One region of the Burkholderia latens genome, then DNA from elsewhere that is predicted to be linked to it. Evidence: riboswitches for the same ligand, from Rfam matches in the RefSeq annotation. Region 1 holds a riboswitch; the other holds the start of a gene.

Region 1 (7,691 bases):
TGCCAGCGTACACAAAAAATGTACAACCGTCAAAAAATGAACAAATTCACCCAACCCGTTGATGAAAAGCGACTATTCCGTTTTCCATAGCCACAATCAACGATTCCTCCGTCCCCCATTTGCGACCGAACCCACAGTGTCACGCACGCGGAGCCGGCACGGCGCTCGTCCGGACGCACGACAGGTGCGCGGCGAATCCTTTTGCGCCCTGACCAAGCTCGACCGGCAACTCCTGGTTGTCGCCACGACGACTTTATGTCTGTCCGGTTGCCGCGCGCCGGACTATCCTTGCCACCACATCCCCCCGCAACAGGAGACGTCACCGTGACGCACAGCGTGATCCCCGCAGGCCTTGCCGACGAAATGATCCAGATCCGGCGCCGCATTCATGCCCATCCGGAGCTTGGCTTCGAGGAATTCGCGACGAGCGACCTCGTTGCCGGGCAACTGCAAGCGTGGGGCTATAGCGTGCATCGCGGGCTCGGCGGCACGGGCGTGGTCGCGCAGTTGAAGGTCGGCGACGGCGCGCGGCGCCTCGGCCTGCGCGCCGACATGGACGCGCTGCCGATCCACGAGTCGACCGGTCTTCCGTACCAGAGCACGATCCCCGGCAAGATGCACGCGTGCGGCCACGACGGCCATACGGCGATGCTGCTCGCCGCCGCGAAGCACCTTGCGCGCGAGCGATGCTTTTCCGGCACGCTGAACCTGATTTTCCAGCCGGCCGAGGAGGGCCTTGGCGGCGCGAAGAAAATGCTCGACGACGGGCTGTTCGAGCAATTCCCGTGCGATGCGATCTTCGCGATGCACAACATGCCGGGCTTCCCGACCGGCAAATTCGGCTTCCTGCCGGGGCCGTTCATGGCGTCGTCGGACACCGTGATCGTCGACGTGCAGGGTCGCGGCGGCCACGGTGCGGTGCCGCACAAGGCGATCGACCCGGTCGTCGTATGCGCGCAGATCGTCATCGCGCTGCAGACGATCGTGTCGCGCAACGTGTCGCCGCTCGACATGGCGATCGTTACGGTCGGCGCGATCCATGCAGGCGATGCACCGAACGTGATTCCCGATCGCGCGCAGATGCGCCTGTCCGTTCGCGCGCTGAAGCCGGACGTGCGCGATCTGCTGGAGACGCGCATCAAGGAAGTCGTCCATGCGCAGGCGGCGGTATTCGGCGCGACCGCGACGATCGACTATCAGCGCCGCTACCCGGTGCTCGTCAACGATGAGCGGATGACCGAGTTCGCCCGCGGCGTCGCGCGCGAATGGGCCGGCGAAGCGAACCTGATCGACGGGATGGTGCCGCTCACCGGCAGCGAGGATTTCGCGTTCCTGCTCGAGAAGCGGCCGGGCTGCTACCTGATCATCGGCAACGGCGACGGGGAGGGCGGCTGCATGGTGCACAACCCCGGCTACGACTTCAACGACGCGGCGCTGCCGACCGGCGCATCGTACTGGGTGAAGCTCGCGGAGGCGTTTCTGGTGTGACGGCGAGTGACGGCGAACGTGTGGTCCGCGTTCCGCATCGTCGCATCGTCGCATCGGCATCGAGCGGGCATTCGTCATCGCTGGCAGCGCGTCAAGCGATCACGCATCAGCGGTCTCGCGATTCCGGTGTGACGCGCCGAACCTGGAACGCGTCCCCGCCGAACAGCGCCGCCGCTGCGTGCGGATTCGACGGCCAGTACATGTGCATGTACGTCGCGACGATCGCGCCCGAGCGATATACGGCTTCGCCGCTGCCCGGTTCGCCATCCGGCCGCGCGGCGGTCGCCACCGGCGCCAGCGGCGTATCGAGCCGCGAATAATGAAACGTATGACCGCGCATCGTTCCGGTGCGCGTCTCCAGCTGTTGCATCCCCAACGCCGCGAACCGGCGCTGCATCGTCGCATGGCCCGGCAGCAGCCCGAGCATCTTGGTCGTCACGCCATCCGCGTCGGCTAGCGATTCGCACAGGTACACCATCCCGCCGCATTCCGCGACGATCGGCCGGCCAGCGGCCGCGTGCGCGCGGATCGTGCGCGCGGTCACGGCATTCGCCGCGAGCGTCGCTGCATGCAGCTCCGGGTACCCGCCGGGTACGAACAGCGCATCGCAATCGGCGGGCACGGGCTCGTCCGCCAGCGGCGAAAAGAACTGCAACCGAGCGCCGAGGGCGTCCAGCAGCGCGAGATTCGCCGGATAGATGAACGAGAACGCCGCATCCCGCGCGATCGCGATCCGCTTGCCGGCGAGCGCGCGCGGCAGCGGCGCGGCAACGTCCGGTTCGGCGAACGTGACGGCGGGGGGCAAGTCGGCGAGCGCCGTCCCGGCGAGCACATCTGCCGCGCGCTCGAGCCGCGCATCGAGGTCGGCGATGTCGGCCGGCTGGTGCAGGCCGAGATGCCGTTCCGGCAGCGCGATCCCCGCATCGGCCGGCACGTGCCCGAGCCAGCGCAAGTCGCCGGGTAACGCCTGCTGCAACAGCTGCGCATGCCGCGGCGAGCCGACGCGGTTCGCCAGCACGCCGTGAAACGGCAGGCCCGGCCGGAACCGCGCAAGCCCGAACGCGATCGCCGCGAACGTCTGCGCCATCGCCTTCGCGGAAATGACCGCGACGACCGGCACGCCGAATGCGACCGCGAGGTCGGCGCTGCTCGGCGTGCCGTCGAACAGCCCCATCACGCCTTCGATCAGGATCAGGTCCGCGTCGTATGCGGCGTCGGCAAGGAGCGAGCGGCAGCCGGCTTCACCGACCATTCCGAGATCGAGCGCATGCACGGGCGCGCCGCTTGCGCGTTCGAGCAGCATCGGATCGAGAAAGTCCGGCCCGGTCTTGAACACGCGCACGCGGCGGCCGAGCCGGCGGTGCAGCCGCGCGAGGCCGGCCGTGACCGACGTCTTGCCCTGGCCGGACGCGGGCGCGCTCACGAACAGCGCGGGGCAGGCCGGCATCGGTCAGAACTCCACGCCGGGCTGTGCTTTCACGCCTTGTTCCTTGTACGGATGCTTGACGAGCCGCATCTCGGTGACGAGGTCGGCCGCGTCGATCAGCGCATCGGGCGCATGCCTGCCGGTGACGACGACGTGCACCGACGCCGGTCTCGCGACCAGCGTCGCGAGCACTTCGTCGAGCGGCAGATATTCATACTTCAGCACGGTGTTCAGCTCGTCGAGGATCACCATCCGGTACTCGCCGCTTTCGATCATCCGGCGCGCCTCGTCCCAGCCCTTGCGCGCGGTCGCGATGTCGGCGTCGCGGTTCTGCGTATTCCACGTGTAGCCGTCGCCCATCGTCACGAAGTCGCATTGCGCAAGCGCGCCGAGGAAGTCACGCTCGGACGTGTGCAGCGCGCCCTTGATGAACTGCACGACGCCGAGGCGCATCCCGTGGCCGAGCACGCGCACGGCCATCCCGAACGCGGCCGTGCTCTTGCCCTTGCCGTTGCCGGTGTTGACGATCAGCAGGCCCTTTTCCTGAGTGGCGGCCGCCTGTTTTTTTTCATGGCCGGCGCGGCGGCGCTCGGTCATCCGCTGATGGGATTCGGCATCGGTCTTCATCGGAGTCGTCCTGTCGAAAGCGAAACAAAAGTTCAGAGCGGGCCGGCGAGCGCGACCGTCACGCCGCCCACGATGGATTTGGGGCCGAGCAGCCGGCCGGCCGGCGCCGCGAGCTGCGCGCACGGCTCGGCCACGCCGGTCACGCCGAAGCGCGCAACGGCGGCGGCCGACGGGCGGCTCAACGCGGGTGACGCGCACAGCGCGAGCTGCGCCGCGTCGAATGCGACGAGCGGCCAGCCGCGCCGCGCGCACAGCGTGCGCAGCGCCCGGGCGCGCGCCTTGTCGGCGAGTGTCGCGACGATGGCCGGCTCGACGTCCGGATGCTGCGCGAGCGCCGCGCGAATCGCGGCATCGAGTTGCGCGGCACTCGCGTTCGCGCGGAAACCGATGCCGAGCGCGACGCGCATCATGCACGCGCGCCGAGCGCGGCGCGCACGGCCGGCTCGTCGGCGAGCGCGGCAACGCGGCCGATCACGACGATCGCGGGCGACCCGATGCCGGTCGCACTCACGCGTTCGACGATCGTATCGAGCGTCGCGAGCACGTGCCGCTGCCCGTCGCGCGTCGCATTCTCGATCGCCGCGCACGGCGTGTCGCCGGCGATGCCGCCGTCGCGCAGCGCCGCCGCGATCGCGTCGAGGCGACGAATGCCCATGTAGATCACGATCGTCATTCGCGTCGCGGCGAGCGCGCGCCAATCGGGTTCGTCGGCGCCCGCACCGTGCCCCGTGACGAAGATCACGCCCTGGGCGTCGCCGCGATGCGTGACCGGAATGCCGAGCGCGGCCGGTGCGGCGATACCGGCCGTGATGCCGTTTACGACCTCGACCGGGTAACCGGCGGCACCGAGCGCGAGCAATTCTTCGCCGCCGCGGCCGAACACGAACGGGTCGCCGCCCTTGAGCCGCGCGACGCTGCGGCCCGCGCGCAGGTGCGCGAGCATCGCGGCGACGATCGCGTCTTGCGGCGTCGACGCATGACCGCCGCGCTTGCCGACGTGTTCGATGCGCGCGTCGGCGCGCGCGTGGCGCAATAAGTCGGGGTTCACGAGATCGTCGACCAGCAGCACGTCGGCCGCGGCGATCGCGCGCACGGCCTTCAGCGTGAGCAGATCGGCGTCGCCGGGGCCGGCGCCCACAAGCCACGCGCGGCTCATCGGGCGCGGCACGGCGCGCACCGTGCGGTAGCGGTGGGAACGGGACAGCGAGCGGCACATCGGCGGCCGGCGGGCAGGCAGGGCATGGCGGATCGGCGAAACCCGCGCACGCGCGGGCGGAATGCGCACCCTGTCCGTCCCTCGCGGACAGGGCGTTCGGCGCGCCGTTGGCGCGCCCCTTGCGTCGGCCGGTATCCGGGCTGGCCGCTTGCCAGGCCGCAGCCTTCCCGCCCCGGAGGGCAGTGGCATCGCGGGCGGCCTGGGCGCGTGCGGGGGAACCGCGGCGCGCGGGCGGCGTACCGTTGCGGGGACAGCACAGGCCGGGCGGCTTTCCGCCTCCTGTTTCCCGTTTAACTGCGCTCGCCGGAGGGCGGGCGCGAGCACCGAACGCGGCGCATACGATAGCACAGCGTCCGGCCCGCGCGAACCGCCGCGCGGGCGTCGCAGCCGGCCCGCGGCGCGGCGGGCTGCCATGCCGGGCGCCGCGCCGGCGCCCGATGCGCCTTGACGCTCCCCGCACCGCCGCCTACACTCGCACGCGTTTTGGTGCTCGCGCGTGCCGCTCCGGCGTGCGCAGTTAAACGGGAAACAGGGAGCCTGCCTGCACCGCAGTCGAGCCAACCTGTGCTGCCCCCGCAACGGTAAGCGAACGCGTCGCGCGCAGCGCGACGCAGCGCCGCTTCGCCGCATGCCTGCCGCATGCGGACGACCGCCACTGGATGCCGCGCATCCGGGAAGGCGAAGCGGCGTGTTCGTCAGCCCGGATACCGGCCAGGACGTTGGGTTCAGCGCCGCGGGGAGGCGGCGCATCGTCCACGGCCGCAGTACGCCCAGACGTCCGAACGTTTCCCGCTTCGTCCGCCGATCCGCCAGCAGCATGCATGCGCGGGCCGGCGCGGCGAGCGGCAGGCGGCGCGGGCAGGGCACGCGGCAGCCGTGTTGGCATTCACCATGTCGACCGTTCGCAAAGGAGCATCATGCTCGACTCGTTCTTCCGCCTGTTCAACGACAGCCCGTCCGGGCTGCGCGGCAAAATCGTCGCGATCTACGCGCTGCTCGCGACGTTCAACGTCGCCGCGTGGATCTGGGCCTTCGTCGCGTTTCGCGACCAGCCCGTGCTGCTGGGCACCGCGCTGCTCGCGTACGTGTTCGGGCTGCGCCACGCGGTCGATGCCGACCATATCGCCGCGATCGACAACGTTACGCGCAAGCTGATGCAGGAAGGCCGCAGCCCGCTCGGCGCGGGCCTGTTCTTCTCGCTCGGCCACTCGACCGTGGTGATCGTGATGTCGGTGGCGGTTGCGCTGACTGCGGCGTCGCTTGCGCGCTTCGAAAGCATGAAGACCTGGGGCGGCGTGATCAGCACGAGCGTGTCGGCATTCTTCCTGCTGGTGCTCGCGGCCGCAAACCTGCTGATCCTGATCTCCGTGTACCGGACGTTTCGCGCGGCCCGCCGCGGCGAGGCGATCGTCGATGCCGATCTCGACATGATGATGAACCGGCGCGGGGTGCTCGCGCGCCTGTTCCGGCCGCTGTTTCGCCTCGTGTCGCGCAGCTGGCACCTGTATCCGGTCGGCTTCCTGTTCGGCTTCGGCTTCGATACCGCGACCGAAATCGCGCTGTTCGGCATTTCGGCGACGCAGGTGCAGGGCGGCATGTCGTTCTGGTCGGTGATGGCGCTGCCGGCGCTGTTCACCGCGGGCATGACGCTCGTCGACACGACGGACGGCATCCTGATGATGGGCGCGTATCGCTGGGCGTATGTGCGGCCGATCCGCAAGATCTACTACAACATGACGATCACGTTCGTGTCGGTGCTGGTCGCCGCGCTGATCGGCGGCATCGAAGTGCTCGCGCTGCTCGCCGACAAGCTGTCGCTGGAAGGCCCGATATGGGCGTTCTCCACGATGGTCGCATCGCATTTCGGGATGCTCGGCTACGTCGTGATCGGCCTGTTCGTCGCGTGCTGGATCGTGTCGGCCGCGATCTACCGGCTCAAACGCTACGACGAGATCGACGTGACGCTCTCGGCCTGACTCCCTCATTCGACCCAGGATCTACCATGACCCTACGCAAGCTTCCCGTCACGATCGTCACGGGCTTTCTCGGCAGCGGCAAGACCACGCTGATGCGGCACATCCTCCAGCACGCGCAAGGCCGCCGTATCGCGGTGATCGTCAACGAATTCGGCGAACTCGGCATCGACGGCGAAATCCTCAAGGGCTGCGGCATCGGCTGCGACGACGCCGCGGGCGCGGACGGCGCGCAGGTGGAAGCGTCGGGGCAGCTGTACGAACTCGCAAACGGCTGCCTGTGCTGCACCGTGCAGGAAGAGTTCTATCCGGTGATGGAAGCGCTCGTCGAGCGCCGCGCCGACATCGATCACGTGCTGATCGAGACGTCGGGCCTCGCGCTGCCGAAGCCGCTCGTGCAGGCGTTCAACTGGCCGACGATCCGCAACAGCTTCACGGTCGACGCGGTCGTGACCGTCGTGGACGGGCCGGCCGCCGCGAGCGGCCAGTTCGCGGAGAATCCGCAGGCCGTCGACGCGCAGCGTCGCGCCGATCCGAACCTCGACCATGAATCGCCGCTGCACGAGCTGTTCGCGGATCAGCTGTCGTCCGCCGATCTCGTGATCGTGAACAAGGCGGACCTCGTCGCCGACGCGCAATTCGCCGACATCGAAGCGGCGATCCGCGACGAGATCCCGCCGCAAGTGAAGATCGTGCGCGCGACGCGCGGCGAACTGGATCTGGCGATGCTGCTCGGTCTCGAATCGGCGTCGGAGGAAACGATTCACCTGCGCCACGACCATCACGGCTCGGCCGACGACGGCGATCACGACCATCATCACGACGATTTCGATTCGGTCGTGGTGTCGGGCGACGCAGGCTCGCGCGATGCGACGATCGCGGCGCTCCGGCATGTGGTCGAGACGCACACGATCTACCGTGCGAAAGGCTTCGCCGCGCTGCCCGATGCGCCGATGCGGCT
Region 2 (7,691 bases), on a different replicon from region 1:
GGATCAAGGATTCGAGCGGCCGCTACGTGGCCGCGTTGTGCCTGAACGCGGACATCACGCTGTTCCGCGGCTTCCAGGGAATGCTGAACCAGTTCTGCAGCATCGACGGCGTGCCGGTCGCGGAAACGCTCGATCCGGCCGGCGCGGATGCGATCCGGCAACGCATCGACGCATTCGCTACGCGCCTCGCGACCACACCGCGCGAATTGAAGACCGATCAGCGCCGTGCGCTGATGCAGACGCTGAAGGCGGACGGTTTCCTCGACGTGCGCCGCGCGATGGAGATCGTGTCGCAGCATCTCGGCGTATCGCGCGCCACCGTATACAACGATGCAAAATGACGCGTGCCCTCGGGCCGCCCCGCTTACCTGTTGACTGACCTTCCGACGAGCGACTCATGCACACTCCGCCCCTCCCTACCTATGACGACGTCGCGGCCGCCGCGACACGGCTCGAAGGCCACGCGCACCGCACGCCCGTGATGACGTCGCGGACGATCGACGAAGCGCTCGGCGCGAAGGTTTTCTTCAAGTGCGAAAACCTGCAGCGCATGGGTGCGTTCAAGTTCCGCGGCGCATTCAACGCGCTGTCGCGCTTCGACGCAGCGCAGCGCCGACATGGCGTCGTCGCGTTCTCGTCGGGCAACCATGCGCAGGCGATCGCGCTGTCGGCGCGCATCCTCGGCATCCCGGCGACGATCGTGATGCCGCAGGACGCGCCGGCCGCGAAAATGGCCGCGACACGCGGCTACGGCGGCAACGTCGTCACATACGACCGCTATACCGAGGACCGCGAGCAGATCGGCCGCGAACTCGCGGAGCGGCACGGGCTCACGTTGATCCCGCCGTACGACCACCCTGACGTAATCGCGGGCCAGGGGACGGCCGCGAAGGAGTTGTTCGACGAAGCCGGTCCGCTCGACGCAGTGTTCACGCCGCTTGGCGGCGGCGGCCTGCTGTCCGGCACGGCGCTCGCGACGCGCGCGCTGTCGCCGCACGCGAAGCTGTACGGCGTCGAGCCGGAAGCCGGCAACGACGGGCAGCAATCGTTCCGGTCCGGGTCGATCGTCCACATCGACACGCCGCGCACGATCGCCGACGGCGCGCAAACGCAGCACCTCGGCAACCTGACGTTCCCGATCCTGCGCCGCGACGTCGACGACATCCTGACCGCGACCGACGCGGAACTCGTCGACTGCATGCGCTTTTTCGCAACCCGCATGAAGCTGGTCGTCGAGCCGACCGGCTGCCTGTCGTTCGCGGCCGCGCGCCGGATGAAGGACGAACTGAGAGGCAAGCGCGTGGGCATCGTGATCAGCGGCGGCAACGTCGATCTCGAGAACTTCTGCGCGCTCGTCTCGGCGCACGCATGACCGGCGCGGCGCGCCGATGACGCGATGAAGCCCGCGTCGTCCGTGCGCCGCCGCTCCTTTACGCCGCGTTAAGTTTCGCGCCCTACACTGATTGCATCATCCCGCAGTCGGTCGTGAAGAAGGAGCCATCATGAACACGCACGCGATCGTCGCCGCCGCTCTCGCGACAGCGTCCATGCCGACGTTCGCTCAACCGCATGTCGCGTCATCCGTTTTTTCCGCCGCGGCGCCGCGCGACCACGTCGAGCAGGCTGCCGGTCACTCATCCGCAGGCCTCGTGCTCGCGAAGATCGATCAGAACAATTCGCCGCCCGATCGCGGCGGCGATCCTGGGGGCCGCGCGCACGCCGGCATGCATATGTAGTGCTGCAGCCGCCGACGCGCCGTTTCATCAGACATGAAACGCGCGCTGCACGCGCAAAAGAACGGTTGTGGGAAGCGTTGCCCGCACACTGACGTTTTTTCGCACCCCGTTCCCACCGGCAATTGACGCGCGCAAGCGCTCGCCATTACGCTTGCGCGCTGATGGTTCCCGACAACGGGATTAAAAGGGAACGCAGGGAGGCCATGCCTCGAATCTGCGGCTGCCCCCGCAACTGTAAGCGGCGAATCCGCGCCACCGCACGCCACTGGGATACCGGGAAGGCAGGCGCGCATAACGACCCGCGAGCCAGGAGACCTGCCATCGACCCGAGGTCCAAGCAGCCGCACCGGGCGGGGTGTCCCGGCGCGCCAGGCACCGCCTTTGGCGGTTGCCCCCGTTGCATGGACGGCCCGACCTCAGGACCCTTCAGATGTCCATTCTTTTCGTAATCGCTTGCGCGCCGCAGGCGTTGCACCGGCGCGTCGCCCGCCCACGCGGTCGAGGCGCGCCCATGTTCGGCGCCGCGGCACCGGCGTCGCCCGGCGCGTGGCCCACGCACGATGACGACACGCGGCGCCCACGCCGTCACATTCCGCGATGATGCGCCAGCCCGCCGCGCGCGCCGCCGCGCGCCCCGCTTACGCTCGCCGTACCCGCAACACGATCACGTTTCGCTGCCTCATGAACCTTCGCCACTTTCTCGCCACGTCCGCCGCCACCGCGCTGCTGGCTCCGCTTGCCCACGCCGCCGGCGACGCGGCGCCCGCACAGCCGTCGCCGTCCGCGGACGCCCCCACCCTGCCGACGATCAGCGTGACCGACACGCGGCACCTGCCAGAGTCGTTCGATCAGCGCTATGCGACGACGCAGGTGCTCACGCGCGCCGATCTCGAGCGGCTGTCGCCGAGCGATCCGAGCATCACGCAGGCGCTGGCGACGTTGCCGGGCGTGACCGTGTCGCAGAGCGGCGGCCCGGGCTCGTCCGCGTCGGTGAGCATCCGCGGCTCGTCCGCGAGCCAGGTTGCCGTATTCATCGACGGAATCCGGATCGGCTCGCCGACCACCGGCGTCGCGCCATGGGCAGACCTGCCGACCGAAGCATTCGAGCGCGTCGAGGTGATTTCGGGGCCGGCGGCCGCATCGTTCGGCGCGAACGCGATGGGCGGCGTCGTGCAGTTGTTCACGCGCCGCGCGGCCGGCCAGCCGAACCAGACCACGGCGTCGTTCGGCGGCGGCTCGAACAAGACCTTCGACACGCAGCTGCGCACGTCGGGCACCGTGCCGTCGACCGGGCCGCTCGCCGCGCTCGGCGGGCTCACGTATGCGCTCGGCCTGCACGACTACAACACGGCCGGCATCGATTCGACGCGGCCCGTGCTGCCGTACCACGAGAACGGCCGCAACCCGTATCACGCACAGGATCTCGACGCGCGTCTCGGCTACGCGCGCGACAACTGGTCGGTGTCGACGTTCGCGCTGTATCACCGCTCCGACCTGTCGTTCGACAATGCCGGCTTTGCGAACCGCGAGCTCGATCATCAGCTGACGACCGGCATCGCGTTCCATCTCGACATCACGCCCGACACGCAGTTCGACCAGTCGTTCGGTTTTGCGAACGACCGCCAGTTCCTGTACGCGAGCGATCCGGCCATCCCGACCGACCAGATCAACTCGCAGCGCATCAGCACGTCGACGTCGCTCACGCACCAGGAGCGCGGCCTCCATCTGTTCGGCCTGCCGCTGTCGGGTGAGACGAAGCTCGCGTACGACTTTACGCGCGAACAGGCGTTCCTGCCGGTCGACGTGCCGGACGGCGTGCCGACCCGCAACGATTCCGCATTCTCGCTGCATCAATCGGCCACGCTCGGCAGCGTGACGATGTTCGTCGCGGGCCGTCACGAAATCATCGCGGGGAAAGCGGTAAACACCGGCAACGCGGCGCTTTCGTGGGCGATCACGCCGGTGTACACGGCGCGCGTGTCTTATGGCAACGCGTTCCGCCTGCCGTCATTCAACGACCTGTACTACCCCGGCTATGGCAATCCGGACCTGAATCCGGAGCGCAGCAATACGGTCGAGGCCGCGCTCGACGCGAACACCGCGTACGGCACGTTCAGCGCCGCGATCTACGACACGCGCGTGAGCAACCTGATCGCGTACAACCCCGCGACGTTCTCGCCGATCAACATCGGCCGCGCGCATATCCGCGGAATCGATCTGTCGTACAAGGGCGCGATCGGCCGTTCGACGCCCGTCAGCGTCGCGATCGGGATTCTGAATCCGCAGGACGAAACCAACGACAGCTGGTTGAGCCGCCGGCCGCGGCAGACCGTCAGCGTCAACATCGACCACACGTGGGACGAGCTGAAGCTGCACGCGCTGAGCACGGGCGCGTCGCTGACCTACGGCGGCACGACGTTCGACAACCCGGCCAACACGATGTATCTGCCGTCGTACCTGACCGTGAACCTGCGCGCGTCGTACCGGATCAACTCGCGTCTGACGGTGTCCGCGTCGCTGTCGAACCTGTTCGACCGTCAGTACATGACCGCGTACGGGTACAACACGCTCGGCCGCACCGCATTCGGCAAGGTCAGCTACACGTTCTGACGCGCGCCGCGCACGCGTCGGCGCCCGCCATCACGGGCGTCGACGCCGCACCGGTGCATCAGGCGCCCACGACGCCGCGCACGCCCGCGACCAGCTGGATCGCGCCGAACCCCGCAATCACGACGGCCGAGGCGCGCGACAGCCCGTGCATGAACGCCAGCGACATCTTCATGCGCAATGCGGCGGTCGCACTGCTCAGGCACAGCCACCACGTGGCCGACCCCACGAACACGCCGGCGACCATCAGCGCGACGGTCGGCCCGATCGTGCCGTGCTGCGGGCCCGCCAGCGGGCCAAGCGCCGCGAAGATCCCGACGAACGACAGGATCGTCATCGGGTTCGACAGCGTCAGGCCGAACGTCGTGAAGAAATCGCGCAGCACGGTGGTGCGCGCCACGTCGCGCCGTGCCGCCGCTGCCGCCGGCGCCTGTCGTGCGATGCCCGCGGCCAGCCACACGAGAAACGCACCGCCGCCGATCTTCAGCACGACGGTCAACATCGGAAACGCCGTGACGATGCCCGCGACGCCGAGCGCGCCGAGCAGCCCGTAGATCGCGTCGGCGCACGCGGCGCCGATGCCGGTCGCAAAGCCCGCCTGGAAACCGCGGCTCAGGCTGCGCTGGATGCACAGCATGCCGATCGGCCCGACCGGTAATGCGATCGACAACCCGATCACGACGGACTTGATGAACAGCATGGCCGGCTCCTCGCGACATGCAATGACTCGAACCGTTATCGTAGGGAAAGTCCGGTCGCCGCTGAACGCGGTTTTTAAGGAAAAATGGCCGCTTCACCTTAAAAGCTCCGCCACGATGGACGAACTCGACTGGAAGATACTCGCGCAATTGCAGACCAACGGCCGCATCAGCTATACGGAACTGGCACGCCAGGTCCACCTGTCGGTGCCGGCGGTGACGGAGCGTGTGAAGCGTCTCGAAGCGGCCGGCGTGATCGACGGCTACACGGCGCGCGTCAATCCGGCCGCGGCCGGCTACCCGGTGAGCGCGCTGATCGGCATCACGGTGCCGCAACCGGCGAAGGCCAAATTCCTGAAACTGCTGGAAACGATCCCCGAAGTGGTCGAGTGCCATCACGTGACCGGCGCGGATTCGTACGTGATGCGCTTCGTCGCCGTCAGCATGACGCATCTGGAGCAACTGATCGAACGCATCAACCTGTACGGCGAAACGCGCACGTCGATCGTCATGTCGACGCCGCTTCCCGCGCGCGGGCTCGTGCGTCCGGCCGCGGCGGGCAAAGCATCGCGGGCGTGACAGGACGCCCCGCTCTGCGCGATGCTGTGCAATGCGCACCTTGCACGAACCGGATACCCTTGCCATGCCAGTCATCGGACTCAATCATTACAACCTGCGCGCGGACCGGGCGACGCTCGACACGCTGCGCGATTTCTACGTGGATGTCGTCGGCCTTGAACCCGGCTATCGGCCGCCGTTCCAGAGCGCGGGCTACTGGCTGTATGCGGGCGAGCACGCCATTCTGCATCTGTCGGAAGCGCGGCCCGGCGAGGTGCGGACGTCGCACGCGGTCAATACGTTCGACCATATGGCGTTTTCATGCGAAAACGCGGCGGCGATGGAACGGCGGCTCGCCGACGCGCGGGTCCGGTACTCGCGCACCTACGTGCCGCTCACGCGACAGCTCCAGCTCTTTTTCACCGACCCGGCCGGGAATGGTATCGAGTTGAATTTTGCGCGGCCGGAAGACATTTCCGGCGACGATGCGGGTTAGCGCCGCCGCCTCGCGTATATCGGTCGCGGTCACATGCCGCGCTTGCGCGGGCCGCAGGACGGCCCGCGAATATCGCGGCGGCCGGCCCGAGCCGAAGCGATGCCGCCGTATGCGGCGACTCGACTCCGCGTGCACACGCACGGCGGCCGCGACGCCGATCGAATCACCGTTGCTTCACGAGCTTCACGATCGTCAGCGCGCCGTTCACGCGCTCGATCCGCACCTTGACCTTGTCACCCGCATGCAGCGACTCGATCATCGCCGGGTCGCCGGCCTTGAACGTCATCGTCATCGGCCCCATGCCGACGTTCGCGAGCGGACCGTGTTTCAGCGTCAGCGTCCGCTGCACCGCATCGATCCGTTTGACTTCCGCATCGGTCAACGCAGCATCGGGCGCCGATGCCTTCATGTCGCCCATGTTCATGTCGGACATGCCGCCGGCCGCGCGCACAGGCATGGCCAGCGCAACGGCCATCATGCCGAGCACGGCGACAGCAACGCAGCGAATCTTCATGGAGTCATCCCGACCTGGCAATGACGAACGCGATCGTCAAACCAGCAACGTCGCGATCGCCCACACAATCAGCACGCTGCCCAGCGCACGGCCGACCTGCTCGCCGCCAGGCAGCACTTTTTCGACGAGCACGATAAGCGATAACGCAACGATCCACACCACGTTCATCACGCCGCCGACGAACAACAGCGCCATCAGCAGCCAGCAACAGCCGACGCAATAGGCGCCGTGACGCACGCCGAGCACGAAGCTACCGGCCGCACCCGGGCGCGCATACATGGTAAGAAACCGCACCGGCGACCGGCACTGACGCAGGCATGCGCGTTTCAACGGAGAAAACTGATAGACGCCGGCCAGCGCGAGGACGAACGCGGAAAGCGCGGCGCTCTTGGACCACAGCATCATCCCGGAGATCAGGCCGGCCGGCTGCAGCAGCATCTGCATCGCGGCCGCGCCGGCAGAGAACGCGAGCCATGCGACCAGATATCCGGCCAGCAGCAACGTCGACGCGATCGCCGCGCGCGATCCGTCCGTACCGCGATACCGCAGCACACGCCGGTACAGCAGCACGAGCGGCGCCGCGCCGGGTGTCATCATCGCGATCATCATCACCCACCACATCATGACCACGGTGGCCGGTGACGGATCCATCGCGCCTGCGTCGTCGGCGAGCCGATGCGGGAACAACGCGAGCGCCGTCATGTCCGTCGCCGACATGCCGGTGCCGGCGCCCGTCCAAAGGTATGCGCAGCACACGCCGACCAGCGCCGCCATGCCGAGCAGCGTGACGATACGCTCACGCCGCAGAACGTCGTCGAGCACGATCACGCGACGGCGCGATGCCGGATCAGCCCGTGGTTGTTCATGTGCAGCCGTGCGAACTGCGCATAAGTGCGCTCGAGATCCAGTTCGATGTGGCCGCGCGAGCGGCCGGTGCCCGAACCGATCTCCGCCAGCTCGTATTCGAAGCCGTGCGGCAGGTCGATGCGTGCGCGATGCTCGGCGCCCGTCACCGGATTGCGGATCGGTTCGCCGACGAGGTCGAACACGCCGTCGACGCTGATCCGGCCGCGCCGCGCATC

The links. A riboswitch is a leader RNA that binds a small molecule or an ion and turns the genes downstream of it on or off. The one in region 1 is predicted to bind cobalamin.
Region 2: linked by a shared signal. The riboswitch ahead of WK25_RS24825 (TonB-dependent receptor domain-containing protein) and the one ahead of WK25_RS08145 (HoxN/HupN/NixA family nickel/cobalt transporter) in region 1 are both predicted to bind cobalamin.

The regions. Positions count from the first base shown of each region.
Region 1 covers NZ_CP013435.1:1,741,380-1,749,070, forward strand. Annotated here, with positions in the region: gene WK25_RS08120 (M20 aminoacylase family protein) at 325-1,488, shown strand; gene WK25_RS08125 (cobyrinate a,c-diamide synthase) at 1,595-2,935, opposite strand; gene cobO (cob(I)yrinic acid a,c-diamide adenosyltransferase) at 2,939-3,541, opposite strand; gene WK25_RS08135 (cobalamin biosynthesis protein) at 3,574-3,951, opposite strand; gene cobA (uroporphyrinogen-III C-methyltransferase) at 3,948-4,697, opposite strand; cobalamin riboswitch at 4,887-5,051, opposite strand; cobalamin riboswitch at 5,225-5,488, shown strand; gene WK25_RS08145 (HoxN/HupN/NixA family nickel/cobalt transporter) at 5,675-6,733, shown strand; gene cobW (cobalamin biosynthesis protein CobW) at 6,760-7,691, shown strand, end outside.
Region 2 covers NZ_CP013438.1:1,235,420-1,243,110, forward strand. Annotated here, with positions in the region: gene WK25_RS24810 (helix-turn-helix transcriptional regulator) at 1-341, shown strand, start outside; gene WK25_RS24815 (threo-3-hydroxy-L-aspartate ammonia-lyase) at 398-1,372, shown strand; gene WK25_RS24820 (hypothetical protein) at 1,503-1,736, shown strand; cobalamin riboswitch at 1,882-2,074, shown strand; gene WK25_RS24825 (TonB-dependent receptor domain-containing protein) at 2,418-4,346, shown strand; gene WK25_RS24830 (LysE family translocator) at 4,405-5,043, opposite strand; gene WK25_RS24835 (Lrp/AsnC family transcriptional regulator) at 5,159-5,620, shown strand; gene WK25_RS24840 (VOC family protein) at 5,685-6,095, shown strand; gene WK25_RS24845 (copper-binding protein) at 6,259-6,609, opposite strand; gene WK25_RS24850 (DUF2182 domain-containing protein) at 6,646-7,383, opposite strand; gene WK25_RS24855 (DUF1326 domain-containing protein) at 7,434-7,691, opposite strand, start outside.